Regions from separate parts of the Halotolerantifilum yawarlongkerapense genome, predicted to be linked through region 2. Evidence: a T-box and tRNA genes for the amino acid it is inferred to sense, from the RefSeq annotation. Region 2 holds a T-box; the other holds one or more tRNA genes.
The links. The T-box of region 2 lies ahead of argS (arginine--tRNA ligase). A T-box ahead of a tRNA ligase gene usually reads a tRNA of that ligase, here a tRNA-Arg.
Positions count from the first base shown of each region.

Region 1 (14,553 bases), 260 kb from region 2:
CAGCGTGCGATGATCGCGATCGCGCTGTCTTGCCAGCCCGATCTACTGATTGCCGATGAGCCCACGACGGCTCTTGACGTGACAATCCAGGCTCAGATTCTCGAACTGATGAAGGATCTGAGAGAAAAGGTCGATACAGCGATTATCCTCATCACCCACGATCTGGGTGTTGTGGCCGATGTCTGCAACCGGATCGTCGTGATGTACGGCGGACTGATCATGGAAGAGGGAACGGCACAGGAAGTATTTTACACGCCTTCTCACCCTTACACGATGGGCCTGCTCAAATCGATCCCGCGTTTGGACCTCGATCAGCACCAGCGTTTGATCCCGATTCCCGGCACACCGCCGGATCTGATCAAGCCCCCGAAGGGTTGTCCTTTCTCGGCACGTTGCCCTTATGCCATGAAGATCTGTCTGGAAGAGTTCCCGGGCTATGTGAATTCTTCTGATACGCATCGTGCGGCCTGCTGGCTAAAGCATGAAGGGGCGCCGACCGTTGAAGTGGACACAGGCGTAAGGAGAGGTGAGTAATCATGGCGGAAAAAGAAATCTTACTGGACGTTAAGAATCTGAAGAAGTACTTCCCCATGCACAAGGGCTTCTTCGGACAGCATAAAGAATACGTGAAGGCCGTCGATGACGTGTCCTTTCATATCTATAGAGGGGAGACCTTCGGTCTCGTGGGAGAATCCGGTTGTGGCAAGTCTACGACGGGACGTACTCTGATCCGCTTGTACGAATTATCCGGCGGAGAAGTGATTTTCGATGGCGCCGAAATCGGCAAGCTGTCGGAAATCGATATGAAGCCTTTCCGAAAGAAGATGCAGATGATTTTCCAGGATCCCTATGCTTCGTTAAACACGCGTATGACCGTGGGAGATATCATCGGTGAACCCCTGGATATCCATGGCCTCGCCAAGGGTAAAGAGCGCCAGGAACGCATTTACTACCTGCTCGAGCGTGTGGGCCTTAGCCGCGATCACGCCAGCCGTTACCCACACGAGTTCTCTGGTGGACAGCGTCAGCGTATTGGTATTGCCCGTGCACTGGCGGTTGATCCGGAATTCATCATCTGTGATGAGCCTATTTCTGCCCTCGATGTATCGATCCAGGCGCAGGTCGTCAATATGCTCGAAGACCTGCAGCAGGAGCTGGGACTCACCTACCTCTTCATCGCGCACGACCTCTCTATGGTCAAGCATATCTCCGATCGTATTGGCGTTATGTACCTGGGGAAACTCGTGGAAGTGGCCGCATCCGACGTGCTCTATGACACGCCGCGTCATCCCTACTCGGAGGCGTTGCTCTCGGCAGTGCCGATTCCTGATCCCGAGCTCATGGCGTCGCAGAAGCGGATTGTACTCGAGGGCGATGTTCCCTCGCCACTCAACCCGCCGAGCGGTTGTCGATTCCGCACGCGCTGTATGCATGCCTTCGATCGTTGCGCTCTAGAAGAGCCGCTACTTCAGGATGTTGGTGGCGATCACTTTGTCGCTTGTCACCTGATCGAAGAACCGGAAAAGCGCAAAGAATTATAATGTTCATGAGAAGTCATCTGATAAAGATGGCTTCTTTTTTTGTGCGCTCGCTTTTCGAGAAAGGGTATGGCCTGTGAAAAAGGGAGAGGGGTTGACAAATGATTAAAAGTGTGATTTATGCGCAAGAGAGCTCTTGGAGACCGCATAATATAAAAAAATTTTTACATGTGAATTTCTTGTCACTATCTCCTGCAAGCATTGAAAAAACACGGTTTCAAGGTGGTGTTTCGTGAGGGGAATCGTTTGCCCGGATGTGGATTCCGTATGTATTCTCTGCGCAAATATTTGAAAAGTTTAAGAAACTGTATTATAATATTCACGTGAAATGATGGTAGCGCAAACGACGTCTCGTCGACTTGTAGCCATCGTATTCAAAAAGAAAAATGGAGGGGATTTGTTTGTTCAAAAAGAATCTAGCATTGATGTTGGCCCTAGTAATGGTCTTGTCACTGTTCGCAGGTTGTTCTGCACCGGCAGAAGAGCCAGCAACAGCAGATGAGCCAGCAGAAACTGTAACTGAAGAGCCAGCCGACGCACCGGAAGAAGAACCAGCCGTTGCACAGGAGTTGATCTGGAACCTCGGTTCTGAGCCAAAGACGATTGACCCAGGCCTGAACGCAGCATCTGACGGTGGAGATGTTGTCAACAACATGTTCGAAGGTCTCATGCGAGAAGTGAACGGCGAAATGCAGCCTGCTATGGCTGAGAGCTACGAGATGTCTGATGACGGCCTCGTGTACACGTTCACACTACGCGACACGCTCTGGTCAAACGGTGAGCCTGTAACAGCTTACGACTTTGAGTACGCTTGGGCTCGTGTTCTCGATCCGGAAACAGCTTCTGAGTACTCTTGGATCTTCGACGAAGCTAACGTGGATTCTTTCCAAGCTTTAGACGAGAAGACTTTTGAGGTTACTTTGAGAGCACCTACACCTTACTTCCTCGGACTCACAGCTTTCTACACATTCTTCCCAGTTTATGAAGGTGCTGTAGAGCAGAATCCTGATGGCGGTTGGGCAATCGATCCTGAGATTTCAGTAGTTAACGGACCGTTCATGCTCGAGTCATATGTTGGCGGCGACCGACTCGTGCTTGTGAAGAACGACAACTACTGGAGAGCAGATCAAGTGAAGCTCGATACAATCACTACGCTCATGATCGTCGACCAGACGACGGCACTCACAGCTTACAATGCTGGTGAAGTACACGTTCTCGACGACATGCCTACGGAAGAAATTCCAAGACTCCTCGCAGAAGATCCTACGTTCATGATTCTGCCGATGGATGGCGTATACTACTACTCTTTCAACACTGAAAAAGAGCCTTTCGACGATGTCAACGTACGTAAAGCCCTCACACTCGCTATCGATCGTACAGCGATCGTTGAGCAAGTAGCCAAGGGTGGACAGCTGCCAGCACTGAACATGGTATCTCTCGCATCACGTGATGCTGAAGGTAATGTATTTAGTGAGCAGGTTCCAAACTACGACATCGCTCCAGACGGAAGCGCTGTTGGCATGGCTCAAGAAATCCTTGCTGAAGCAGGATACCCGAACGGCGAAGGTCTCCCAGCAATCGAGATCATGTACAACACTTCTGAAGGCCACAAGGCTATCGCAGAAGCTATCCAAGAAATGTGGAAGACAAACCTCGGAATCGACTCTACTCTGACAAACCAAGAGTGGGCAGTGTTCCAGGATACAAGAAAGAACGGCGACTTCCAAGTTGCTCGTGGCGGTTGGATCGGCGACTACTCTGACCCGATGACGTACCTCGGCATGTTCCGTTCAGGTTCTCCGATGAACTACGCTCAGTGGTCTAACGAAGAGTACGACGCACTCCTCGACCAGTCTGCAACTGCAGAAGGTCAAGAGCGTTTCGAACTGCTCTACGAAGCCAACGACATTCTGATGAACTCTTACACAAACATGCCTATCTACTACTACACAGATCCAATCATGGTATCTGCTGACGTAGCAAACTGGGAAAAGAACACGCGTAACACATGGTGGTTCGGTTTCGCAGAGATGGTCAACTAGATTCACATCAGTCTAAAAAAGAGGTCCTCTCCAATGGAGAGGGCCTTTTTTACGCTTGCATGTCAATAGGGACAAGGGCCTTTCTTACTGGCGATATTAACGGTATAATCAGCGGTAGAGGTGGTTTCATTGAAAGCAGGAAAACTGAAAAATTCTACATTGGAAGAGCGCATCCTGACCACGCTTTCGCACGACTCCAGCGTCCTTGTTGGTCCGGGCGTCGGGCGCGATTGTGCGGTGGTGCGTAGTTCAGGGGATGTGCTGGTTGTGTCGGGTGATCCGATCACCGGTACGACGAAGGAACTCGCCGATCTCGCCATACATATCAACGCGAACGACCTAGCGGCCAGTGGCACGCAGGCACAGTACATCATGTGCACCCTCCTAGCCCCGCCTGAGACGCCGGATGAGGAGATTGTAGCGATCATGGACCGGTTGCGCTCCCTATCAGAAGAAACCGGCCTGTCGATCATCGGAGGCCATACAGAGCGCACCCCCGCCGTGAACCAGATCCTCTTGTCACTAACCGTTATGGGTTTTAATGAGGAAGAAAAGGTGATCACGGGCGAACGTGCCGTCGCGGGAGATGTCCTTCTCCTAACGAAGGGAGCGGCCATCGAGGGAACGGCAATTCTGGTCGGGGAGCGCCCTGAAGCCTTCACTGAAGAGGAGCGAGAACTTGCCCGGGGATACTTCAAACGGTTATCTGTCGTGAGGGAAGGACTCATCGCAGCCCAGCACGCGGTGCACGCCATGCACGATGTGACGGAAGGTGGTGTGCTCGGAGGTCTCTGGGAGATCTGTGAGGCGGCAGAACTTGGATGTGAGGTGAGCCTCGAGGACGAAACCCTGCTTTCGGAGCTCACCAGGAAAGTGGGAGAGGTTTTCGAGATCGACCCTTATCGCCTGATCTCCAGTGGTGCCATGCTCATGGCCGTCCCTCCCGAAGGGGTGGATCCACTGACGGAGGCGTTGCAGGCGCAAGATATTGCTGTTTACAAGTTGGGCACTCTCACGAGTGGGCACAGTCGAAGAATCAGAAGAGAGGGCCGAATGGTTCTATTGAACGAGCCGGAAGCTGACGAACTGTATAAAGTCTTGGGATAAGGATGGAGAGATCAAAATGAGACGAATCATCGTAGTGTTGCTCATGGTAAGCCTCGTGCTGACGGGAGGCGCCTTCGCGAATAAATTCTTAGAGTACAATCAGGTGGAGATGATCGATGGGAGCACAGGAAAGGCAGCTGTCTACGAGACCATCAACATGATGCTCTACGGGGAAGACCTGCTTTCTGATGTGCCGGCCATCCTCTATCCTGGCAACCGCACACTGGTACCTGTCGGTATGATCGCCGAATCTCTCGGCGCCGAGGTGAACTGGGATGCAAAGAATCGTCAGGTGGAACTGATGAAAGAAGGCGTCGAGGTTCTCCTGACCATTGATTCGAAGGAGGCATGGGTTAATGGCACCAGACGCCAGCTACCCAGCGATGTACCCGCCAAGATCATGGTCTACGACGGCATCGGGCGCACCATGGTGCCGATCGCCTTTGTCACGGATGTTTTCGGACTCGAGTCGGCCTGGATCGGGGAAACGAAAACCGTCGCTTTGAACGAGCCAACTCAGTCCATCACGGATTTTGAGTTTAGGTACATGACCAAGTTCCCGGAGATTCGCTTGGGCGCCACGGGTGAAATCAAGTCAAATGCCTACATCATCGAAGGTGAGTCCGTGGGTGAGAACACCAAGCTCGTGGTGGACCTCCAGAACACGGAGATGGACTTCGCCGGTGGCGATTACAACGAACGACTCAACATCTTTGGTCTCGAGGCCGTCCGCGTCCAGCAGGTGGGCGATCGACCACCGCTCACGCGGATGACTTTTGAGCTGTCCCAGAAAAAGGGTTATGAAATCTTTTTCGATAAAAGTGCAAAGGAGCTGGTGATCCGCTTCATCAACAGCGTCGAAGACGTGTCGCTGAAGAAGATCTACAGTGCAGAGACCGTTGTCATCGAGACGACGGAAGACATGCCCGCCTACAATGTGGATTACCTGGGCGATCGTGTCGTGGTCGATCTCATCAATGCGACGCTCAAAGCGGGTGGTGGCGGCTATACCATCGAGCAGGTGGGCAGCAGGGATATCGATCGGTATAGTTTCTCTCAACTCGACGTGTCAACAGCCGGTGGCTTTTATGAACCCGACGATGTGGTCTCGCGGGTCACGGTAGACCTGGGTGAAGAACGCAGTCCGGAGGATGTGTTCGTCGAGGCCATCGGAAGCGATATTTTTGTGTACGTTTCGGGCAACCCGCTGGACGGTTTCGAATATGTAAAAACAGACCGGGACGCTTCTCAGCTCACACTGGAACTGGGTGCCGGCGCCAACTACTCGCTCGTGAGGGATGAAGAGAAGAACGAGGCCACGCTTGAGATTCCCATCGATCGTCTGGCGCTTGAGAATATGACCCTCGACACAGAGGATGCTATCGTAGACGGTATCGCCATCGAACGTTTGTCAAGTCGCGGTGTATACACCCTGACCTTCTCCCTGATGGAGGGGACCAGCGTGGACGACCGGATGGGAAGCGACGGACGCTTGGCCCTCGATTTCATCAACCGACGGATCACGAATTCCAAGTTCAGTGATATCCTCCTGGTACTCGATGCCGGTCACGGTGGGAAAGATCCCGGCGCCAGCGGCGCTGCTTTGCGCGAGAAAGACGTGGTGCTCGATGTGACCCTCAGGCTGAGAAAGAAACTGGAGGCGGCGGGCTTCAAAGTATACTTGACGCGGGATGATGATACCTACGTGGATCTCTACGCCCGGGCTCACGTGGCCAACGAACTGGGTGCAACGGGCTTCATCTCCGTCCACGCCAACGCCCACGGCAATAGCGGGGCGACAGGTGTTGAGGTACTCTATGCACCCGATGAGGCGAGACCGAGCTACGGTTTCTCCAAGTCACTTCAGGACCAGCTGGTCAGCAACCTCAAGGCGACCGATCGTGGCATCGTCCAACGTCCGAACCTTGTGGTGTTACGCGAAACCATGATGCCGGCGGCCCTTGTGGAGATTGGGTTCTTAACCAACGAAGAGGATCACTACCTCTTGATGCAGGGTTCCTACAGGGATCGTGTGGCCGATGCACTATACAAGGGTATCCTCCATCACTACCAGTAAGCGTTTGAGAAAGCGGACCGTTGGGTATCATTCTACCAATAGTCCGCTTTTCTTCATGGCCTAGATAGAAAGTGTGGTGATGTGATGGAAATCTTCAAGAGAACCATACCGTCTTCTTTTGAAGCCGTCGATCGCGTGGTGCGTGAGGCGGAAGCTTTGCTCGCGCAGTATTTTCAAATCGAGAACGAGGATCTTTTCAAGATCAATGTGATGCTCCGAGAGGTGCTGAACAATGCCGTAGAACATGGCAATGCCTTTGATGAATCGAAATCCATCACCGTGATCATCGCCTACACCGAGGAGGTCTTTACCTTCGATGTGCATGACGAGGGAACGGGCGTTGCGCTCGACGACTGCTATAAGGTACAATTGGACTATGATCTAAGAGAACGGGCGCGAGGGTTTTCCATTATAAAGGCCCTTGGATTCGAGGTCAACACCGACGGCAACAAGCTGAACCTAAGGTACAAAGTATAAAGGGGTTAGTGATATGCGAAAAGAAAGAGAAGGGAACGTGCTACGACTGGTCGTGGAAAAAGATCTGATTGCTCCGAACGTAAAACAACTGAACGTCGAGGCCATGAAAGTGGTTGAGAGTGATTCGGACACGGAAGAGGTCATCCTGGACATCGGTGCGGTGAAAAACATCGACTCCATGGGTGTGACCTTTGTAATCACTTTTTACAAGAACCTGCTCAGAGAGGGGAAGGTTTTCTCCATCGCAAACGCCAGTCAAGATATCAAGCAGCTTTTCAAACTGATGAAATTGGAGTCCTTCGTCTCCTTCCTTTGAACAACTCGGCACTGAAGTGCCAAGATTCCTAGGAAGACCGCCCTAAAGGGCAGTTGTTTATTAGGCTAGCCCCGTGGTCCCCACGGTTAGAAGCCGTAAGGCTTCGGTTTGAAGATTCATGCTTGCGTTAACGTCTCTGTCATGAGCGGTGCCACATTCAGGGCATGTCCATGTTCTCACGGAGAGATCTTTAACGGCTTTGTTTCTGTATCCGCATGATGAACAGAGCTGGCTTGAAGGGAAATTACGGGCAACTTTTACTACGGTCTTTCCATACCAGTCTGCTTTGTACTCGAGCATGGCGCGGAAAAGCCCCCAGCTTGCCTCGGAAATCGCCTTCGAAAGTTTTTTGTTCTTCACCATGCCTTTTAGGTGAAGATCTTCGATGCCGATCACGTCGTGGTTTTTGACGATATCGGTGGAAAGCTTATGGAGGTAGTCTTCGCGTCTGTTCCTAATTTTCTCGTGAAGGAGAGAAACTTTTCGCTTTTGCTTTTGATAATTCTTCGCTTCGGACAGTTTTCGTCCCTCTTTTTTCGCGCGCTCTTTTCTGCGAGAAAGAATGCGCTGTTCTTTAGCTAGCTTTTTCTCTAGCGAGCGGAAGAATTTTGGGTTGTCATAGACCGTTCCATCGGAAAGAATGGCGAAATCCTTTAATCCGAGGTCGATCCCAACAGAAGAACCCGTCTTTTCTAAAGGCGCGATGGCGACTTCGCAAAGAATTGAAACAAAATGCTTGTTCGCAGCATTTCTGCGGACGGTAGCATTCATGATCCGCCCTTCAACCTCGCGGCTTTTGGCGAACTTCACCCAACCAAGTTTCGGGAGTTTAATTTTGTTGCCCACTACCTCAATGTTTCCGTTTGTGTGTTTTGTCTTGTAGGACTGGACGGGGTTTTTCTTGCTCTTGAACCGAGGATGTCCTTTTTCTCCTCTAAAGAAACGATCAAAGGCATCCTGGAGGTTTTCAATTGACGCTTGAAGGGCGATGGAATCGGGTTCCTTTAGCCAAGGTAGTTCTTTCTTGAGGGAGGGTAATTGTCCTGAACAAATACTCTGGGTTAACCCTTCTCCGGTGGTTTTGTAAGCAGTTTTCCACTCGCTCAGGAAGTGATTGAAGATGTATCGACTACAGCCGATTGTCTTTGCGATCTGCTCTTTTTGAGCGTTGTCAGGATAGATTCTGAACTTGTACGCCTTATGCTGTAACAAAAAACCACCTCCTTGCAAAGATTTTATGAGAATATATGTTCATATTTAGTTTATCAGTGACTCTAGGACAAAGTCAAGCGATTCAGCCCACGACTAAAGTCACGGGTGTTCTCGCTTATTGCATAAAGGGGGGTGAACCCTGTGTATAAAATCTTGATCGCCGATGATGTGAATTTCAACCGAAAGATGATCGGTGATATCCTGAAAGAGAAAATCGATTCCGTTGAAATTCTCGAGGCATCCGATGGCAAAGAGGTGATGAGGATCCTGGCGGCCGAACCAGTGGATCTGATTCTGCTCGACTTGATTATGCCCGAAATGGATGGCTACGAAACGATGCGGGCCATCAAGAGCTCCCACCTTTGGCGGGATATTCCCGTGATCGTCAACTCGGCGATCAATGACATCACGAGCATCAAGAACCTACTCGCCGATGGTGCTGTGGATTATTTCACCAAGCCGCTGACAGAAGATGAGATGGACACGATCCTGCCGCTGAAGGTCCGCAATGCGATGGTGCTTTACGAACAGCGCAAGACCATCGAACGACTACACAACCACATCCAAGAAGAACTACAGAGTGCGCATGATTTCCAAACGATCATGCTACCCAAGTCGAGCCAGTTGCACTCGGTAGAGCTCGCGATCAAGTACGTACCCTCGCTCGGTATCGGGGGCGATTTTTTCGACTGTGTCGAGACGCCCTCGGGCGTCTGGTTTATGATCGCCGATATCACCGGTCATGGTATTGCCGCGGCAATGATGTCCAGCATGGTCAAGATCCTCTTTCGGAAGGCCCTGGACCATCCCGAACAATCGCCGGCTGAACTGGTGGCAGAGATCAACCGTAACGTGGGAACCTACTTTGAAAAAGGACTGGCCAACCAGCACCTCATGTTCACAGCCTTCGTCGGAAAGATGACGGAGGGCAGGCTGAGCTATTGCAATGCCGGTCATCCGACGCCCGTGGTCATCAAGTGTAGCGGTGAGGGGGTCATCGAAGCGTCCGCAGGGGGACCTCTGATCGGTGTCTACCCCGATGGTGACTACGACCAAGAAACCCTCGAACTAGCTGTGGGAGACGGGATCCTTCTGTACACCGACGGCCTCTTCAGCGTGGGGCAGCAGGCTGATTTTACCCACTGGACCCTCGTGGAGGCCTTCGCCGATGCAAACCGCGACCTGTTCAACCGATCTCTCGAGGATTTTCTCGAGAAGATCTTCTACTATTTTCACCTGTATCACAAACGGCACACGAATGTGGACGATTTTACCGATGACGTGGCCGTGATGGCATTGAAGTTTAACGAAACAACGAAATCCTAGGAGGCAAACCCTTGAGACCAGATATGCGTGCACCCGATGCACTTCGACCCGTGAACATCACCCGATCCTATTTAAAACACCCCGACGGCTCCGTGTTGATCGAAACGGGAGATACGAAAGTAATCTGCACGGCGACCGTAGAGGCATCTGTACCGCGTTTCTTGCGCGGTAGCGGCCAAGGGTGGATCACGGCCGAGTACGACATGATCCCCGGCTCAACGGGTATCAGAAAGCGCCGTGCGGCGACCTCGGGTCGTGTGGACGGGCGGAGCCAGGAGATCAAACGGCTGATCGGTCGTGCGCTCCGGAGCACGGTGGACCTCACACAACTGGGGGAACGTACGATTTGGATCGACTGCGACGTCATCCAGGCGGATGGTGGAACGCGTACCGCGTCGATCACAGGCGCCTTCGTGGCCCTTCACGATGCCCTCAGTACCATGGTGACCCGTGGCGATATCGCGCGTATGCCCCACATGACCTTTCTCGCTGCGACAAGCGTGGGTATCTGGCGTGAGCAACCGGTCCTCGATCTTTGTTACGAAGAGGATGCCAACGCACTGGTGGACATGAACGTGGTGATGACTGAAGCCGGACGCTTTATCGAGCTCCAGGGCACCGGTGAGGAGCGCCCCTTCTCGCGCGACGAGATGGACAAGATGATTGCCTATGCGGAGAAGGGCATCTTTGAATTGATCGCTTTGCAAAAAGAGTCGCTGGGAATTCGCGAGGCAATCGTGGCCTCGGGCAACGCCCATAAGATCCGAGAGATCGAAGAGATTCTCTCGCACTTCTCCTTTCATCTCAAGAGCATGTCAGAGGTCGGACTCGGCGGTCTGGAGATCGTGGAAGATGGCGACACCTTTGAGGAGAACTCTCTCATCAAAGCCCGTGCGGTCCATGCGCGAACGGGCGGCACGGCGATTGCCGATGATTCCGGTCTGATGGTGACAGCCCTAGACGGCGCTCCTGGTGTGTACTCAGCGCGCTTCTCAGGGGAAGGGGCAACAGATGAGCGGAACAACGACCACCTGTTGAAACTGCTCGAAGACGTGGAGGAGGACAATCGCTCGGCAACTTTTGTCAGCGTGGTCACGGTAGTATTTGAAAATGGTGATGTCCTCCAAGCAAGGGGTGAAGTGGAGGGACGCATTCTGCGCGAGCCACGCGGAGACGCTGGCTTCGGCTACGACCCCCTTTTCTATCTACCGGAGCGAGACAAAACCTATGCCGAGCTGACGGCAGAGGAAAAGAACAGCATGAGCCACCGTGGCCGTGCGCTGGAGAAGCTGCAGGGACAAATGGAGGCGTATCTGAAAGACCATGCGTAAAATTATTGTAACCAGTGATACCCATGGCGATCGGTCTTTGATCGAGAGGGTAAGAGAACAGGCGGGGGACTACGATCTCTGGTTTCATGCTGGCGATCGATTCGATGATGTGGACGATCTATCGGGTGAAGTCCACGCAGTGTGTGGGAACGTGGACTACAGCGAGGACAACGCGGAGAAGATTCTTGAGGTCGGTGAGCACCGTGTCCTGATTACCCATGGACATCACCATCATGTGAAGTCGGGGTTGACCGGTTTGTACTTCAGGGCCAAGGAAGCGGGGGCCACGGTGGTGGTTTTCGGCCACACACACCAACGATTGGCGACAGAAGAAGATGGGATCTTGTTTTTCAACCCCGGGAGCTTGTGTCGGCCGAAAGATGGGAAGGGACCGGCCTACGGTATTCTGACCATTGAAAATGCTGATATTTCGCACAATTTCATAGACTTGAGAGAGTCGAAAAAAAGCTATTGACGGCACTATCCTGGTTATGTATAATAGTATTTGTCAGTTCGGGGTGTAGCGCAGTTTGGTAGCGCATCTGGTTTGGGACCAGAGGGTCGCGGGTTCAAATCCTGCCACCCCGACCATTTTTAGTTTATTTCGCGGATGTAGCTCAATGGTAGAGCCCTGGCTTCCCAAGCCAGTTACGAGGGTTCGATTCCCTTCATCCGCTCCATTGAATAGGCAATTGCATCCGTAGCTCAACTGGATAGAGCACCGGCCTTCTAAGCCGGGGGTTCGGGGTTCGAGTCCCTGCGGATGCGCCATATACGTGGCGGCTGTCGTCAAGTGGTTAAGACACAGGATTGTGGCTCCTGCATTCGTGGGTTCAACTCCCATCAGCCGCCCCATTTTTATTTTTTGGGGATTAGCCAAGTCGGTAAGGCAGCGGACTTTGACTCCGTCATTCACAGGTTCGAGTCCTGTATCCCCAGCCAATGACCCATTAGCTCAGTTGGTAGAGCATCTGACTTTTAATCAGGGTGTCCCGCGTTCGAGTCGCGGATGGGTCACCATATGCACCTTTAGCTCAATTGGATAGAGTAGCTGGCTTCGAACCAGTTGGTTGGGGGTTCGAGTCCCTCAAGGTGCACCATCAAAGAGAACATCGGTTGATTCCCATGGGGAACCCACCGATGTTCTCTTTTTTCGTTCACAAGCGGATTGTGAACTTCTCGATAAACCCTACGGGATGGTAGGACTCCTTTGCACGGCGCAGACCCGGTATACCTAGATCCTGCTCTCGATTGACCAGCTCAAAGGAAGACTCCTGCATTTGGAGGAAGCGTTGATTGATCATCGGATAGAGGCCGGGGAGATCGGTGTCGGCCTTCTCGATGTGAATGACCAGTGTCTCGGTGTTCAAAGGCTCGCCGAAGGTGAAGGCCTTGACCTCGTTTTCCACATAGAGAACGGCGCCGGTGAAGGACAGGTCTTCAAAGTGGTCGAGCGCCTCGTGAATCGCACGATTCTCGGAGATCAGACCCTCATCCTGCCCCTTGGGATGGTCCTCGAGCCAGCGATCGGAATAGTTTAAGATCGCCGGGATGTGGGCTCGCGTGAGCGGGACGATCTCGTGATCGATGTCGAGCTTGAGAAACTGATTGATATGATTGCGCTTTTTGTGGTAGGCATTGCCCGCAAGGTCCCGTAGGTCGCTAAAGGAATAGAGATAGTCGAAGGCATCCCGCTTTGGTTCGATACGAGCCTTGGGAAAGTGGCTCGCGATGACCTCTTTGCATGCTGCGTCAACTTTCAGCAGTTGAAGCTGTTGTTCGCGCTGGAGAATCGCCTGAAGTGCTTGGACCATGGCCTGCTGGTTATCGCGTGGGCCGATGGGTTGGGAAAAGGAGCGGCTACCGTCCTCTTTTTGTCGGATCAGGAACAAGTATCCATCCTCCGTGGTATAATGGAAGTGATACTTATGTCGCCACATGAACAGGTTGGTGAAGGACAGTTCCGAGGCCAGCATCTCGAAAGCACTGAAGTAAGGCAGTAGTCGTTCTCTGTCATCGAGGGTGAGGGGTTTCATGTTGGACACTCCTTTTTCGTGTGAAAATCAGTAAGGGAAGGGGGGGTATATATGGACAATCAACTTTTCGAACAATTGGCAAAAGCATCTCCAGTTCCCCAGGCGGTCCTCAACCAGAAGGGAACCGTTGTGGTTGCAAACGAAGCCCTGTGCACGATGATCGGTGCACACCGCAACATGATCGTGGGGCACGCTTGGAAACGTTGGCTCGATGTCAAGTCTCGTGGATTCTTCGGCTCGAACCTTTCCGAGAGGCTAACGGGTGGTCGATGGACCGGGGAGCTGGCCCTCGTGAACTTAAAGGGTGAAAGGCGTCAGGTGGAGTTGACCTTGTTTCCCATGGGCGGACGTCACTACGGCCTGATGTTACGATCGATAGAAGAGGAGATCGCCCGTGACACACGGTACCTCGATCGGATCGATGCGATCGAGAAGGAGCACCAAGCGGTGCTGGAAGGGATCCGCAAGGGCTATATCCAGAACCAGCTCACTCGCTCTCGGAGCTTTGCCAAGAGCCTCTCGCTGGCCATGGCCCACCCCCTGGCCTACCTGCGCAGTGATCTTGAGACGATCGAAGCCTATTATAAGAAGGTCGTCACCCTTCAGCAGGCTTATGAATTGTTGATCAAAGACCTTCGGTTCGATGAACAGCCGCACTTGCTCCCCCGTTTGAACGTGGTCAAGAGTCTCAGGAGACGATACGATCTAGATTTCCTTCGTGAAGATATCAAAAAGGTCCTGGCGGAAGCCGAAACGGGTCTTGGTCAATTGAGACAAATCAATCAGGCCCTCAATCAGCTCAGGAGCGATGATGAGGTGGACGGAGAAGGCGCCTCCCTGAGCGCTGCTATGACGTCCGCGCTCTTGTTGCTCTCGGGCTCCTACGTGAGCGATTTCACGGTGCATGATTCGGGTGTGAAAGAGCTACCGGCCGTCGCCATGAGCAGCGATCGTGTGACGCTCGTGTTTTTGGAGATTTTCGCGGTATCCCTCGATAGTCTCGAGAGCCGCCTGAGTCCTGAAGAGGGAGAAATCCGTATCGATGGTAGGGTGCGCGGTGGAGAGATCTACCTGTCGATTCAGGATTCGGG
Region 1 is NZ_CP199719.1:1,371,958-1,386,510, reverse strand. Features, by position in the region: gene ACULM0_RS06775 (ABC transporter ATP-binding protein) at 1-534, shown strand, start outside; gene ACULM0_RS06770 (ABC transporter ATP-binding protein) at 537-1,541, shown strand; gene ACULM0_RS06765 (peptide ABC transporter substrate-binding protein) at 1,940-3,580, shown strand; gene ACULM0_RS06760 (AIR synthase family protein) at 3,710-4,687, shown strand; gene ACULM0_RS06755 (N-acetylmuramoyl-L-alanine amidase) at 4,704-6,764, shown strand; gene ACULM0_RS06750 (ATP-binding protein) at 6,849-7,241, shown strand; gene ACULM0_RS06745 (STAS domain-containing protein) at 7,255-7,557, shown strand; gene tnpB (IS200/IS605 family element RNA-guided endonuclease TnpB) at 7,618-8,769, opposite strand; gene ACULM0_RS06735 (SpoIIE family protein phosphatase) at 8,911-10,095, shown strand; gene rph (ribonuclease PH) at 10,107-11,426, shown strand; gene ACULM0_RS06725 (YfcE family phosphodiesterase) at 11,419-11,901, shown strand; tRNA gene ACULM0_RS06720 (tRNA-Pro) at 11,941-12,017, shown strand; tRNA gene ACULM0_RS06715 (tRNA-Gly) at 12,033-12,106, shown strand; tRNA gene ACULM0_RS06710 (tRNA-Arg) at 12,121-12,197, shown strand; tRNA gene ACULM0_RS06705 (tRNA-His) at 12,206-12,281, shown strand; tRNA gene ACULM0_RS06700 (tRNA-Gln) at 12,293-12,368, shown strand; tRNA gene ACULM0_RS06695 (tRNA-Lys) at 12,371-12,446, shown strand; tRNA gene ACULM0_RS06690 (tRNA-Arg) at 12,450-12,526, shown strand; gene ACULM0_RS06685 (DUF2156 domain-containing protein) at 12,584-13,462, opposite strand; gene ACULM0_RS06680 (ATP-binding protein) at 13,514-14,553, shown strand, end outside.
Region 1: it has a tRNA-Arg gene. The T-box ahead of argS (arginine--tRNA ligase) is inferred to sense a tRNA for this amino acid. The anticodon was not compared.

Region 2 (14,553 bases):
CTTTTCCCGTCAAATCAAGGGGGTCGTCGTGGGTGAGATCCAATCGATAGAAGAACACCCGGACGCCGATAAACTGCTCGTGATGAAAGTCGACGCCGGTGGCGATGTGCCCAGCACGATTGTCACCGGGGCCAAAAATTTAAACGTTGGCGACAAAGCACCGCTGGCCGTCGTGGGTGCCACCCTGCCTGGGGGCATGGAGATCGGGGCCACTGATTTTCGTGGTGTAACCTCTGAAGGCATGCTGCTCTCCATGCAGGAGATGGGCTTCGATGAATCCCTGATCCCTGAGGAAGTGAAGGATGGGATCATGATTCTCGATGCAGATGCTGTGCCCGGCGAAGATGTGAACGACCGTCTCGGTCTCGAGGATGTTGTGATCGAATTCGAAATCACACCCAATCGGCCGGACTGCTTGAGCATGATCGGGATGGCAAGAGAGACACACGCGACCTTCGACCGGCCGCTACATTTACCCGAGGTGCACATCGAGCACCCCGTCCCACCACTGGAGAACGAGCGGGTAGAGCTGGAGATTGTGGCTGAAGATCTTTGCCCTCGCTATATGGCACGACTGGTCAAAGACGTTAGGATCGAGCCGTCACCCGTCTGGATGCAGATGCGTTTGATCAAAGCGGGTATGCGCCCCATCAACAATATCGTGGATATCACCAACTATGTGATGCTAGAATTCGGGCAGCCGATTCATGCCTTCGATTACGATAAAGTTGCCGATCGCAAAATTATTGTGCGACGGGCCGAGAAAGCAGAGATTCTCAAAACGCTCGATGGCAAGGACCGTACGCTAACGGACGAGATGCTGGTGATCGCAGATCCCCAGAAAGCCCTAGCCATCGCCGGTGTGATGGGTGGAGAAGAGTCTGAGATCACCGAGACCACCGAACGCCTGCTCATCGAGGTCGCTTGCTTTGAGAAAAGCCAGATTCGCCGCACCTCCAAAGCACTGGGTCTACGTTCAGAGGCCTCCAGCCGCTTCGAAAAAGGTGTGAGCAGCGAATGGACGCCGATCGTGGCGGACCGCGTTTGCCAACTCATCGAAGCCTTAGGAGCTGGACAGGTGATCGATTTCATTGCCGATGCCTATCCTGTCGTCCAGGAGAAACGGCGCATCGCCTTCAGACCGGAGCGTATCCGCTCGTTGATCGGAATCGATATCGATGAGGAGCAGATGCACACCTACCTAGAGCGACTGGCGATTGCAGTGGAAGAATCGGTGGATGGTCCCGTGGCCGTGGTCCCGCACCACCGCCTGGATCTTGTGAAAGAAATCGATCTTGTCGAGGAAGTGGCACGGCTTTATGGTTACGACAAGATTCCGCGAACGCTACCCAAGATGGATACATGGGGTGGAAAAACCAATGCCCAGGAAATCGAGGATCTGGCAAAAGATGCTTTGCTAGCAGCGGGACATTCTGAAATCGTGACCTACTCATTCGTATCCCCAGGACAGTCGGATGCCCTGCGCCTGGCGGAACACAGCCTCCTGAGAGACGGGATCCGACTGATCAATCCACTGGGTGAAGAGTATTCGATGATGCGTACAACGTTACTGGCCAACCTACTCGAGGTGATGAACCGTAATGATAACCGGAGCATCGAAGAGCTAGCGCTTTTCGAAATCGGCAATGTTTTCTTCAAGCGCAATGGCGCCCTTGAGGAAGAGCCGATTGAAAAACGCATGCTGTCCATGGGCCTATACGGTGGCGGCCGCGATTTCTTCACGCTTAAGGGGGCCGTTGAGACACTGTTCAAGGCCCTGGGCATCAAGGGTATCGTCTTTGAGCGCGAAAAAAACCATCCGACCTTCCACCCAGGACGATGCGCGACCATCCGCAGGGGCAACCACATTCTGGGGACCCTGGGCGAGCTGCACCCCCTCGTGGCCGACCACTACGACCTCAAAAATCGCACGCAAGTTGCCGAGCTTGATTTCAATCTGATGATGCAGATGACACGGCGCGAGGTAAAATACGAGCAACTTCCCGTCTTCCCGTCGATCACGCGTGACCTCGCACTGATCGTCGATGAAGCCGTGACCCATGGCGAGCTGGCCAGTGCGATTGAAGAGACGGGCTCGTCCCTGTTAGAGAGCGTGGCGCTCTTTGACGTTTACCGCGGTGAGCAAGTGGGAGCAGGAAAGAAGTCCATGGCCTACCGCCTGTCCTTCCGCTCATCGGAGAAGACACTCACAGATGATATGGTCGCGGCCGATCACGATAAAATCCTTGCGGTTCTAGCCGAGAAATTTGATGCGCAACTGAGGTAGTGTCGCCCGCACCTTCGTGACTTCAGTCATGTCTCCTTCAAATAAGAATTGTCACCTTTTCCTTTAGAATGGTATACTAAGAAAAAGAGCAATGGAAAAGGAGTGCGCGCCATGCCCATGATGAACAAGGTTACCGTCAGAATTTTCGGCAAGGATTACCCCCTGCGGAGCGAGGATAGTCGCGAGTACATCCAGCGACTGGCTTTGTACGTGGATGATAAGATGCGCGAAACCATGGACAAGAACGATAAGCTGTCGAACTCGATGATCGCGGTATTGACGGCGCTAAATATCGCCGATGAGTACCACAAGATGAAAAGCGATTACGAGGAGATGAAAAAAAGGTTCGATGACCCCGAGTATGAGCTCAAGGTGACGCGCGACGAGCTGCAGAAGGTCACCAGTGAGTTCGACCAGAGAAACAAAGCCTACGAGCGCATGATCTCGGAGTTCACCCATTTGATCGAAACATCGACGGCATACGAGAGTGACATCTCAAAACTCAAGCGAAAGATGGATTTCCTCAATGAGGAGTTAGAGAAAAAAGAACGGGAGCTCAGCGACTCCAATCATTTTGTCCAGAGACTCGAAGTAGAACTCGGCACCACACGCGAGGAACTCGAGGCCATCGTTGAAGAAGAAGAAGATGAATCGACTCAGTAAAGTGGTGTAATAGCCACTTTCTTTTTTGAGGTGAAAGTATGTTAAGCATAGAATTGCTCGCTCCGGCGGGCTCACCAGAATCACTTGAAGCGGCGATTGCCGCCGGAGCTGATGCCGTGTACCTGGGTGTCGAGCGATTCGGCGCCCGGCAGTTCGCGACGAATTTTGAGTCGGGAAACCTGCAAGGTGCCGTCCAGCGCGCCCACAATCACAACGTGGCGATTTATGTCACGATGAACACCCTCATCAAAGAGGAGGAGTTTGACGAGGCGCTAGCCATCGTCGATACCCTCTACCGTGCGGATGTGGATGCGCTGATCCTTCAGGATCTCGGCTTGGCCCGCGTGGTGGCCGAGCGGTACCCGGATTTTGAACGGCACGCGAGCACCCAGATGACCGCGCAGAGCCTCGAGGATGTGCTCTTCTTGGAAAAGATGGGTTTCAGCCGCGTGGTGGTCGCGCGGGAAATGAGCATCGAGGAGCTACGCGCCATACGTGACAAGACGACTGTACCCTTGGAGATTTTTGTGCACGGGGCCCTGTGCACAGCTTATTCCGGGGCCTGTCTCATGAGTGCGTACATCGGTGGTCGTAGTGGCAACCGCGGTGCTTGCGCGCAACCCTGTCGCTTGGCCTATACGGCGATTGATGGGGAGGGAATCAAGAGGGGACGGACTCATTATCTGAGCCAGAAGGATTTGAACGTGCTCGATCACCTCGGTGAACTCAAGTCGCTGGCACCGGTCTCCTTCAAGATCGAGGGGCGGATGAAATCACCGGCCTACGTGGCAGGCGTTGTGGAGACCTATCGGCGTGCCATCGATGGACAGGTGGTAGCCGGTGCGAAAGAAGCATTGGCGCGCCTCTTCAACCGTGGATTCACCACGGGTCATCTGTTCAAGGACCATGAGATGGGCGCTCACGATTTGCCCGGTCACAGGGGAGTTCCCATCGGTCGGGTGGAAGATGAGCGAGAGGGGTACCTTTACGTTAGGCTGTCTGGGGATCTCGCCGCGCAAGATGATATCCAGGTATCCACGACCGGTGGAAGGCGCGTGGGTGGTCGTGTGGAACGCCTCTTTATGAGCGGGGAACCTGTGGAAGAGGGTGCCTCTGGCGATTTGGTTAAATTTCCCTTTAAGCACGCGGTTCCTAGAGGGGCGGACGTTTTCAAGACCTTCGATGTGCGATTGAACGATCGGTTAGCCCTTCGTGTGCACGAGGGGAGACGATCGATACCAGTATCCGGACAGTTCATCCTAGAGGACCAGGGGCCGCCGGTCCTCACCCTAACGGATGGCAAAGGGACCGTTACCGTGGTTGCAGATCAGGAGGCACAACCGGCCCGCAAAGCTCCGCTAACGGAGGAGAAGGTGCGGGAGCAGTTGATAAAGATGGGCGACACACCCTATGCACTTTTACAACTGGAGATCCGCTTGGTACCCGATCGTTTTCTACCGGTGTCCGAGCTCAATGCACTGCGTCGAAAAGCAGTGGAGGCTCTTGCGGCCCTACGGATGCAATGGCACCCGGAGCGAGCTGAACGACAAGGCCTCGAGCCCCTCGAGACAGTAAAGCCCACACGTATCCAAGCATCACCGCGTGCGGTGGTGCAGGTGCGGACGGCCGAACAGCTGGATGTGGTGCGACGTTTTGATGTGCATGCGATCTACACGGAGCTCGATGGTCCCATCGCTGAAGACGGTCGGATTTTTCGGATCGGGCGTTTTACGGGAAGGGCAGATCAACGCGCACTAGTTGCCCGCACCCTGGGCGATCTCGAGCACGCTAGTGTCGCTGACTTCACATTGAATGTTTTTAACCGGCAGACGGTAACCTTCCTGTCGGACCGGGGCATGGATGTGGTGACAGCATCTCCCGAACTAAGCCTTGATGAGATTAGAAACTTACATGTTCCGGGCGTCGAGATAGAGCTCATCGTCTACGGCAGGCTCCCCCTGATGACCATTCGAGACCGCGGGGCGATGCGGCAAGAAGGTGTGGTGGCCCTAGAGGACGAACGCGGAGACCGGTATCCCTACGTGGATCTTGATGAAGAGCACCACCAGGTGTTTGCTCCCGAGCCCATCCACCTGGAACCAAAGGATTTCACGGGGACTTGTCATCGGTACAGGATTATCCTGACCGATGAGTCGGCAGAAAGAACGGAAGCTGTACTGTCAGCCTATTTACGCGAATGCGCGTATCCTGAAACGCCTGAGTCGCGTGGTGCTTTCTACAGCGGAGTGCGATAGGAGGAATGAGAAGTGAACGCCAGAAGCTTTAGGGTGCTCGAGATCGACAAGGTGTACGGTCGGCTGCGGGGATACGTTTCCTCCAGCCTCGGCAACGAGATGATCGACGAGCTAGAACCCATGACGTCACCCTATGCGATCAAAGAAGCGCACGCCGATCTAGATGAGATGGTACAACTCCTGCTGGAGAAAGCGGGGATTCCCTTCGGGCCCGTGCATCCCATGGGGACCACGGTGAAAAAGGCAAGCATCGGTAGCACGTTAACACCACGGGAGATTCTCCAGGTCGGCGACACCTTGCGCACCACCCGTGTTCTCAGGAGATTCTTCACAGAGTCGGACACCCAGCGAGAGAAATTCGGTCGCCTTTTCGGCTTTGCCGAGGGACTGGTGATCCAGTCGGAACTCGAGAAAGACATCGAGGCTGCAATCTTGTCAGATCAGGAGATCAGTGACAACGCTTCCCCTGAGTTACGCACGATCCGGCGGCGTATCGACTCGAAGAATCAATCGATTCGGGATCGCCTCGATAGCATGATCAGCTCGCAGCGCTACGCTTCGATCCTTCAAGAGCGGTTGATCACCATACGTGACGGGCGGTTTTGTATCCCCGTGAAAAACGAGTATAAGAAGCAAATCAAGGGCATGATCCATGACCAATCGGCCAGTGGCAACACGGTATACGTAGAACCGATGGCCGTGGTCAATCTGAACAACGAGTTAAGGGAACTTCATATCGATGAAAGCAAGGAGATTGAGCGGATCTTATCTGTATTCACCGATCGGATCGCCACTTTTGGGACGGCTCTCCTTCAAAATGAAAATCTTCTAAAGGCCCTAGACTTCCTACTGGCCAAGGCGAAGCTGGCGCTAGATATGGGGGCCGTGCGACCGGAGATCAACCAGAGGGGTTACCTGCGGATTGTCAACGGTAGACACCCCAGCATACCCGTTGAGGAAGTCGTCCCTACAAACGTGTGGCTCGGCGACCACTTCAAGACCCTGTTGATCACGGGGCCAAACACCGGTGGGAAGACGGTCACGCTCAAGACCGTCGGCCTCTTGACGCTGATGATGCAGTCTGGCTTATTCGTTCCTGCGGATCACGGGACGGAGCTGGCAATTTTCGAAAAGGTATTTGCCGATATCGGCGATGAGCAGTCCATCGAACAATCCCTCTCCACTTTCTCTTCACACATGACAAATATCGTGGAGATCTTGGAGCGTGTAGACGATCGTTCGCTGGTCCTTTTCGATGAACTGGGTGCGGGCACCGATCCCACGGAAGGTGCTGCGCTGGCTATGGCCATCCTCAAGCGCCTTTACAAGGATGGGATCCGGACGATCGCGACGACGCACTATACTGAACTGAAGCAATTTGCCGTGATCACCGAGGGGATTGAGAACGCGAGCGTCGAGTTTGATGTCGCCACGCTTAGTCCTACCTACAAGCTCCTGATCGGCGTACCGGGAAAATCCAACGCCTTCGAGATCAGCAAGCGATTGGGTCTATCGGACGATCTGATCGATGAAGCGCGACATCTGGTCCACCACGATGACATCGCTTTTGAAGAGATCATCGAGGGTATCGAGCGAAACCGAAAGGAAGCGGAAGAGGACAGGAACGATGCGCTGAGGTTGCGTCTCGATGTTGAACGCTTGAAAAAGTCGCTGGAACAGGAGAGAGAATCCTTGTCGTCACAGCGGGATCAGGTGGTGAAGAAGGCAAAGGACGAGGCGCGTAGCATCTTAAAGCGCGCCAAGGACAGTGCCGATGAGGTCATGAAGACCCTGAGGGAAATGGAATCGACGGCCAAAGTCGACCAGCATCAACTCGATCAGGCGAAAAGCCGTTTGAGAGAAGAGCTCGGTGAAGTCACGGAAACAGTTTTCGATCGTGAGGTCGTGAACGAAGCGCCGCCTGAGCGCGTCGCGGTGGGCGACCGCGTGAAGGTGCTTCATCTCGGGCAGGAGGGCGAAGTCCTCCGTGCGGATGAGCACGCCGATGAGGTACAGGTGCAAATGGGCGTCATGAAAATGATGGTCCCCCTCAACAAGATCGAGGTCATCGGCAAGAAGACGAAGCCCGCCCAACCGCAGGCCAGCCGGAGGTTCAGCGGTGTTGGGCGTTCGGCGAGTACAGAGATAGATCTGCGCGGAGATGATCTGGAAGAGGCCAGGATGCGATTGGATAAATTTATCGATGAGGCATCGCTCTCGAACCTCAAGGAGCTTCGCATCATCCACGGAAAGGGAACGGGTGCCCTCCGAAAAGGTGTTCAAGAGTATGTGAAACGTCACGGGCAGATTGCTGAGTTCAGAGATGGGAAGTACAACGAGGGTGGCACCGGTGTGACGGTGGTCACGCTGAAGGAGTAAGCCATGTGGTTGGTGAGCGCCTGTCTCGTCGGCATTCCCTGTCGTTATGATGGCAAGCGAAAAACCGATGCTTCTGTACAGGTTTTCTTGGCAGAAAAACCCTTCGTGGCCCTTTGTCCAGAGGTCTTGGGCGGGCTCGATACACCGAGGCAACCCGCTGAAATCTCAGGAGACCGTGTGAGGAATACCGTAGGTGAAGACGTTACAGCTGCATTCGATCTTGGAGCTGTTCGATCACTGCGCATTGCTAAGCGCGTTGGGGCCCATAGTGCGCTTTTAAAAGAAGGCAGCCCCTCCTGTGGCGTGCACCGGAGGTACGATGGTACTTTCAGCGGCCAGAGTGTGTTGGGTCCTGGCAAAACAGCCGCCCTACTCATGAAGGCGGGTCTCCGTGTGATTTCGGAAGAAGATCTCAAGTAAAAAAAGGATGGTCCCCCAGTTGGAGGGACCATCCTTTTTGCGATCAGTTGGATTCGAAATACTGTAAGATCTCGAGTAGATCCGGGTCATCGGGCTTGAGCTCTCTTGCCTTTTCAAAGGACTCTTGTGCTGCCCGGAGATCATTCTGCCGGATGGCATCGATACCGGACTCGAAATAGTAGGAAAAACTGTCGATGTAAAGCTGTGTGCCGAAGAAAAGAGCGGCGGCGAAAAAGAGGGGCAAGACCACGCGCAGAAAGGGTCGGATCTTCACGTTCCTACGTTCGAATTGGATTCCCGTCGCCCAGGCGCAGGCGTAGCCACCGAAGAGTCCGGCGAGGTGAGCGTAGTTGTCGATCTGGGGCATCATGAAACCGAAGGCCACGTTGATGCCGAGGAGTACGATCATCTGGTTGCCGTAGATGCGGCGGTAGGCATCCTTATTGAGATGGTAGAGGTAGAGGTTGGCACCGAGCAGGCCAAAGATCGCGCCGCTCGCTCCGATGGCGATGCTGGGGTTAAAAAGGTAACTCCCGAGGCTTCCGAAAAGACCGGCTGACATGTAGATAATCAGGAAGCGCCCCTTGCCGTAGATGCGCTCGATATCTTGTCCGAGGACATAGAGGGCAAGGTTGTTAAATAGCAAATGGTAGATGTTGGCGTGTAGAAACATGCTGGTCAACAGCCGGTAGTATTCCCCGTCGGCGATGCGCAGGTTGAACTTTGCACCGAGTAAGATGAGATTCTCCAAGGTGGGACCACCGAGGAGGACCGTGACCACATAGAGCGTGATATTGATGCCGATGAGTATCTTAACGAGTGATATTTGTTTTCTCATGATCTTCGATTCCCCTTTATCCTTTTATTATAAACCATCTTCGGGGGAAACCCAACGCTTTCCTCAGCGCTTGTCAAGGTCACCGGAATATGGTAAACTTGACGCATCGAAAAAGTGTCGATGAAGGGGAGAGTAGCTAGCAAAGGATCTCGTTTAGCGACCTGGGGATTGGTGGGAGCCCAGGGGATTTTGCTTCGCGAAACGCACCCCGGAGACGTGTGGCCGAAAGAAGATGACAGTAGGCCCACGGGTAGTCCACCCTTACGGGACATCAAGCGGGCGGTCAGGTTTGATCGCCAAGAAGAGTGGTACCGCGAAACCCAACGGTTTTCGTCTCTTATCCCGAGGGGGGTAGGGGATTTTTTGACTTTTTGAGAGACACGAGGAGGTAAATCATGATTCAATTTAAGGAAGAAATTGCAAAGGGACTAGCACCCCATATTGAAACGATGACAGCCGCGGAAATTGAAGTGGCCATCGAGTATCCCAAGTATGCCCATCTGGGTGATTTTGCATTTCCCTGTTTCCGCCTGGCCAAAGTCTTCAGGAAAAGTCCCCAGTTGATCGCAGAGTCCCTGGCTGATCATTTCAAGGACCATGCACTTTTCTCCACTGTGGAGGCTGCGGGCGGGTACCTGAACTTTAAAATTGACCCTGGTACTTTTGCAAAATCCGTACTGGAGACGGTGAATGAGGCGGGGGAAGCTTACGGGCAATCGGATCTTGGAAAAGGACAAACGGTGATCGTTGAGTTTTCCTCAACCAATATTGCGAAACCTTTCCACATGGGTCATATTCGGAGCACGATGATCGGAAATTCTCTCTACAGAATCCATCAGGCTCTGGGGTACGATACAGTGGCCATCAATCATCTGGGCGATTACGGGACGCAGTTCGGGAAATTAATTGTAGCTTTCAAGCTCTGGGGAGATCGGGAGACCATCGAGAAGAATCCGATTCCCGAACTACTGAAACTCTATGTGCGGTTCCACGAAGAGGCCGAGAAGAACCCGGAGATGGACAACGAGGCGCGCGCATGGTTTTTCAAACTCGAGCAGGGTGACCAGGAAGCCTACGAGCTGTGGAAGTGGATCAAAGACGTGAGCCTGATGGAGTTCAATCGTGTGTACAAGATGCTGGGTGTACACTTCGACTCCTTTGCAGGCGAGTCATTCTATTCCGATAAAATGCCAGAAGTGCTCACCGAACTGCGAGAGAAGAATATCTTGAAGAAATCCGATGGTGCGGAGATCGTTGATCTCGAGCCCTACGGGATGCCACCGGCTCTCGTGACGAAATCCGATGGGTCCACACTGTATATCACACGTGATATTGCCGCGGCTATCTACCGAAAAAAGCACTACGATTTTGATAAGAACATCTACGTTGTGGGTAGCCAGCAACGACTCCACTTCCAACAGTGGTTTAAAATTGTTGAGTTGATGGGGTACGAGTGGTATAACGATTGTACTCACGTAGACTTCGGCATGGTAGCGCTCGAAGAAGGATCGCTTTCAACGCGGCGCGGACGCGTGGTCTTCCTTGAGGATGTGCTAAACAAGGCCGTCGAAAAGACGAAAGAGATCATCGAGGAAAAGAATCCGAACCTCGAGAACAAAGAAGAAGTAGCCAAGCAGGTGGGTATCGGCGCTGTGGTCTTCCAGGAACTGTCGAATAACCGCATCAAGGATTACACCTTCAGCTGGGATAGCACCCTTACTTTTGAAGGGGATTCGGGTCCTTATGTGCAGTACACCTACGCAAGAAGCCAGAGCGTTTTGAAAAAAGCCGGAGGCTATGATCTCACAGGAGCTGATTACCAGTTACTTGACGATGAAGCTTCGTTAGAGGTCGTTCGATTGATTGCCAAGTATCCCGAGGTGATCGTGGATGCTTCGCGGAAGTATGAGCCTTCACTGGTCACGCGTCATATTTCGGATCTTGCCAAAGCTTTCAACAAGTTTTACCATGACAACGCGATCCTAGTGGAGGATGCTGAGCTGAGAAAAGCGCGCTTGGCTCTAGTCAAAGCGGCAGGTCAGACAATCAAAAACGGTCTGTACCTCATCAGCCTCGGAGCACCAGAAGAAATGTAATAGGAAATCCCCCCTCGATGAGGGGGGATTTTTTTTCATTAGCGATCGAAGTCGAACTGCTCCCTGAGGACGTCGGGATCCTTCTTCTTGTACACGCGATTGGATTTTTCCATGATCGTCAGAATGGTTTCAAGCACAGCGTTCACGCGACCATCCAGTTGATCGAGGTCCTGTTTATCGATGTTGTAATAGAGGAACAGGTCCTCAAAGAGGCGAACGAGGGTTGATATATGATCGTCGATGGTGATGAACCGTTCGAAGTTCTTTGAATGCATCGCGTTGCGGAACTGATCGATATCAATGCGGATGACATCGACGATATCTTCCTCGTTATCGTAATCTCCAAGTGGCATCGTGTAGGGTTTGATCCGCTCCATGTAGAAGGTATTATCCTCTTTGAGGTGGTACATATAGGAGATGGGGTGACCTTCGAGGTTGAACTTGACGTAGTACATGATGCCCTGGATGTCGAGCATGTTCGCACCCATTGCTTTCAACTCATCTTTGCAAATCTCGTGTCGAATCAATCGTGAAGACATGATGGCCATCGTTTGGCGCCTCCCTTCTTATGCCCCTATTGTACCATAAGAAAGCGGGGGGAAACCGCTGAACATCTATGTTATAATAGGTGAGAAGCTTTTTTGGAGGAAGGAGGGGCAACGTGCACGTTTACCTCGTCACACTCAATAGCCGGTTCACCCACACGAGTCTGGCCATCCACCAGCTGGCCGCTGCCCTGCGTCATGCGAAGGTGCGTGTTTCAGTAGGAGAATGGTCGATCAATGGTGACGTCTATGCTATTTTGAGAACACTTTACGAATCTAACGCTGATCTGGTGGCCTTTTCCACTTATATCTGGAATCGCGAGGAAACGCTTTTGCTCGCTGAAGAATTGAAGCGGTTGCGGCCTGATGGTGGCATTCTGCTCGGTGGACCGGAGGTCAGTTTTGGCGCCAGGGCCTTGCTTGAAACGAAGTCTTTCGTCGACTGCATTATCGCTGGAGAGGGGGAAAAGGCCCTCGTTGAACTGGCCTGTGGCAAGCCTTACGCCACGATCCCCGGTTTGGTCTATCGAGACGGTGATCACATCAAAGACCAGGGACAGGCGCCTCCTCTCCCTCCCAAAGATTTTGAGACTATGCCTTATGGTGATCTGAAACAGTATAAGAACAGGATCCTGTATTATGAGACCAGCCGCGGGTGTCCTTATCATTGTAGCTACTGCCTCTCATCTACGACAAGGGGGGTTCGTTTCTCGTCGTTAGAGCGCGTGAAGGAGGACTTCTTGACCTTTGTTAAGGCCGGGGTCAAGCAGGTCAAATGTGTGGATCGCACCTTCAATGTGCGTGCAGAACGAGCCAAGGAAATCATGGCATATCTGGTATCGATCGATCGGGGGAAGACGAATTTTCATTTTGAGATGACCGCCCATTTGCTCGACCAAGAGATGCTCGAGATCCTAGCCTCCGCTCGTCAGGGACTCTTTCAGTTTGAAATCGGTATCCAGAGCACGCATGGGCCCACCCTCGAGGCGGTCAACCGCCCGATGCCTTTCGAACAGATGAAGCCTGCGATCGAAGCGCTGATCGATCTGGATAGACACCATGTGCATCTCGATCTGATCGCAGGGTTACCTGAAGAAACCTTCGATCGATTCCTATGCTCCATCGACGATGTGATGTCCCTCGAACCCCATATGATGCAGCTTGGATTCTTGAAATTGATACGGGGTACTGCTCTTCGCGAGGATGCGGACCGCTATGGGTATATTGCGGCTTTGCAACCGCCATACCAGGTGCTTCAAAGCAAATGGCTAACTTATGAGGAGATGGGAGTTCTTTCGGATATCGAACATGTGATCGATGGTTTTTACAACACCGGGCTCTTCCGACAGACCCTTCTAAGGTTGACCCGATCGTTGTACGGAAACAGCTGGTCTCGGTTTCTACTGGATTATCGCGGGTATCTACAAGATGTCGGTGCGCTTTCCCGATCACTGGGCCAAGCGGAAAAGAGCCGTTTGCTTTGGGATTTCATCCACCGCGTGGGTGGTACAAAGAAGGCATCCCTCCAGGAGACCTTGATCTATGATGCGCAGGCTTCTGGTTACCGCGGTATCCAGCAGCTCTTCGAGCGAGAAGAGCCCGCAGATTACCAGAACCGTTGCTATCAGTTTCTGAATGATCCTGTCCATCGGCAGAGATACTTGCCCCACCTGTCCGGTGTGAGTGATAAGAAGGCGATGAAGCAAGTGGTTTTCGTTCATTTCGAACAGCCACCCTTACCGGGGGAAACGGCTGTCGATTATCTGGTGGACAGGAGTCGAGCCGATTATCTGGGTAGACACCCCATGCATCCCATTGTTCTGTGAGGAGTTGAAAATATATGTCCTACCTCAGCGATCTGCTGATTGTCAATAGAAAAGTTATTCCGAAGGCGCTCACCGCCTTCCGCAAGAATCTGACGATTCTCCTCGTTGGCATGCCCTATCTTTTGGTCGCTTTGATCGTCGGGCGTGTGGCGCTCTCCCTGTCTTTCCTCGGGGGAATCCTACTCTACTTGATGCAGGCTGCGATAATTTCGAATTACCTGCATCTCATCGACCGCATCCTCATGCGGGGGAGCTTTGACTTCGACGATTTCAAGGCCGGGTTTACCGTCTACCTCAGGAAGGTCTACATCATGGCTTTCATGGTCTTTGTTTTCAATTTTGGATTGAATATTCTGGCTAGACCCCTTACTTTCATCCACCCCTTGTTCGGTTACCTCATCCCCTTAGCAAACCTGCTATTGATCCTCTTTTTAAACCCACTTCCGGAAGTCATCTATCAGAAGTATTATTCGGAATGGGATAGCGTGGTCTTTAGTTTCCAATTTATCAAAACCGATTGGTTCAATTGGTTGATCCCGAACGTCCTCTTCGGGGCGGTCATTTTTGCAGTTTACCGCTTGATTGCCCTGTGGGTCTTGCCGATCGTCTGGCAGATTCCCGTGGGTGGTTATTACCTTTATCTACTGGTTCAATCATTGATCTTACAGGGCTTCGTAGCTGTGCTGATGATCTACAGAGCTTTTTTGTTCCGGGAACTAGCGACTTCCTCACGTAGGAAAAGAGAGTTCTCCAGGTATTTTTCTTAGAAAGGAGGCGATCTGATGAAACGAGTTTTACTCCACCACAACAACAAGAAGTACAGTTTGAAAGTGAAAGACCGTCTCCTGACATTGTTCAAAGAACGCGGGATACAATTGACCCGAAAGAATCCCGACCTGATCGTGGTAATCGGTGGAGATGGCACGATGCTCAGTGCCATCCGACGGTATCGCTCCATGGGATTACCCTTTATTGGCGTCGATACGGGTTCCCTGGGATTTCTACCGAGCATCATGACGGATCATCTGGAAGAACTCATGGACATTCTGGAGAACGGTAACTACCGCGTGGTCTCTTATCCACTGCTCAAGGTGAAATCAAAGACGGTCCGCGGAAAAGTAATCGAGGACTTTGCCTTCAATGAAATCGTGATCAAGCATCTCGAGCCCAAGCTGATGGAAGTGAAGATGTTCATCAACGATAAGGCGTTCAATTACTTCACAGGAGATGGTTTTATCGTCTCG
Region 2 is NZ_CP199719.1:1,112,722-1,127,274, reverse strand. Features, by position in the region: gene pheT (phenylalanine--tRNA ligase subunit beta) at 1-2,287, shown strand, start outside; gene zapA (cell division protein ZapA) at 2,399-2,950, shown strand; gene ACULM0_RS05475 (peptidase U32 family protein) at 2,989-5,205, shown strand; gene ACULM0_RS05470 (endonuclease MutS2) at 5,218-7,584, shown strand; gene ACULM0_RS05465 (2-thiouracil desulfurase family protein) at 7,588-8,004, shown strand; gene ACULM0_RS05460 (rhomboid family intramembrane serine protease) at 8,048-8,842, opposite strand; T-box leader at 8,954-9,183, shown strand; gene argS (arginine--tRNA ligase) at 9,241-10,938, shown strand; gene ACULM0_RS05450 (hypothetical protein) at 10,977-11,486, opposite strand; gene ACULM0_RS05445 (B12-binding domain-containing radical SAM protein) at 11,600-13,309, shown strand; gene ACULM0_RS05440 (hypothetical protein) at 13,324-14,076, shown strand; gene ACULM0_RS05435 (NAD(+)/NADH kinase) at 14,092-14,553, shown strand, end outside.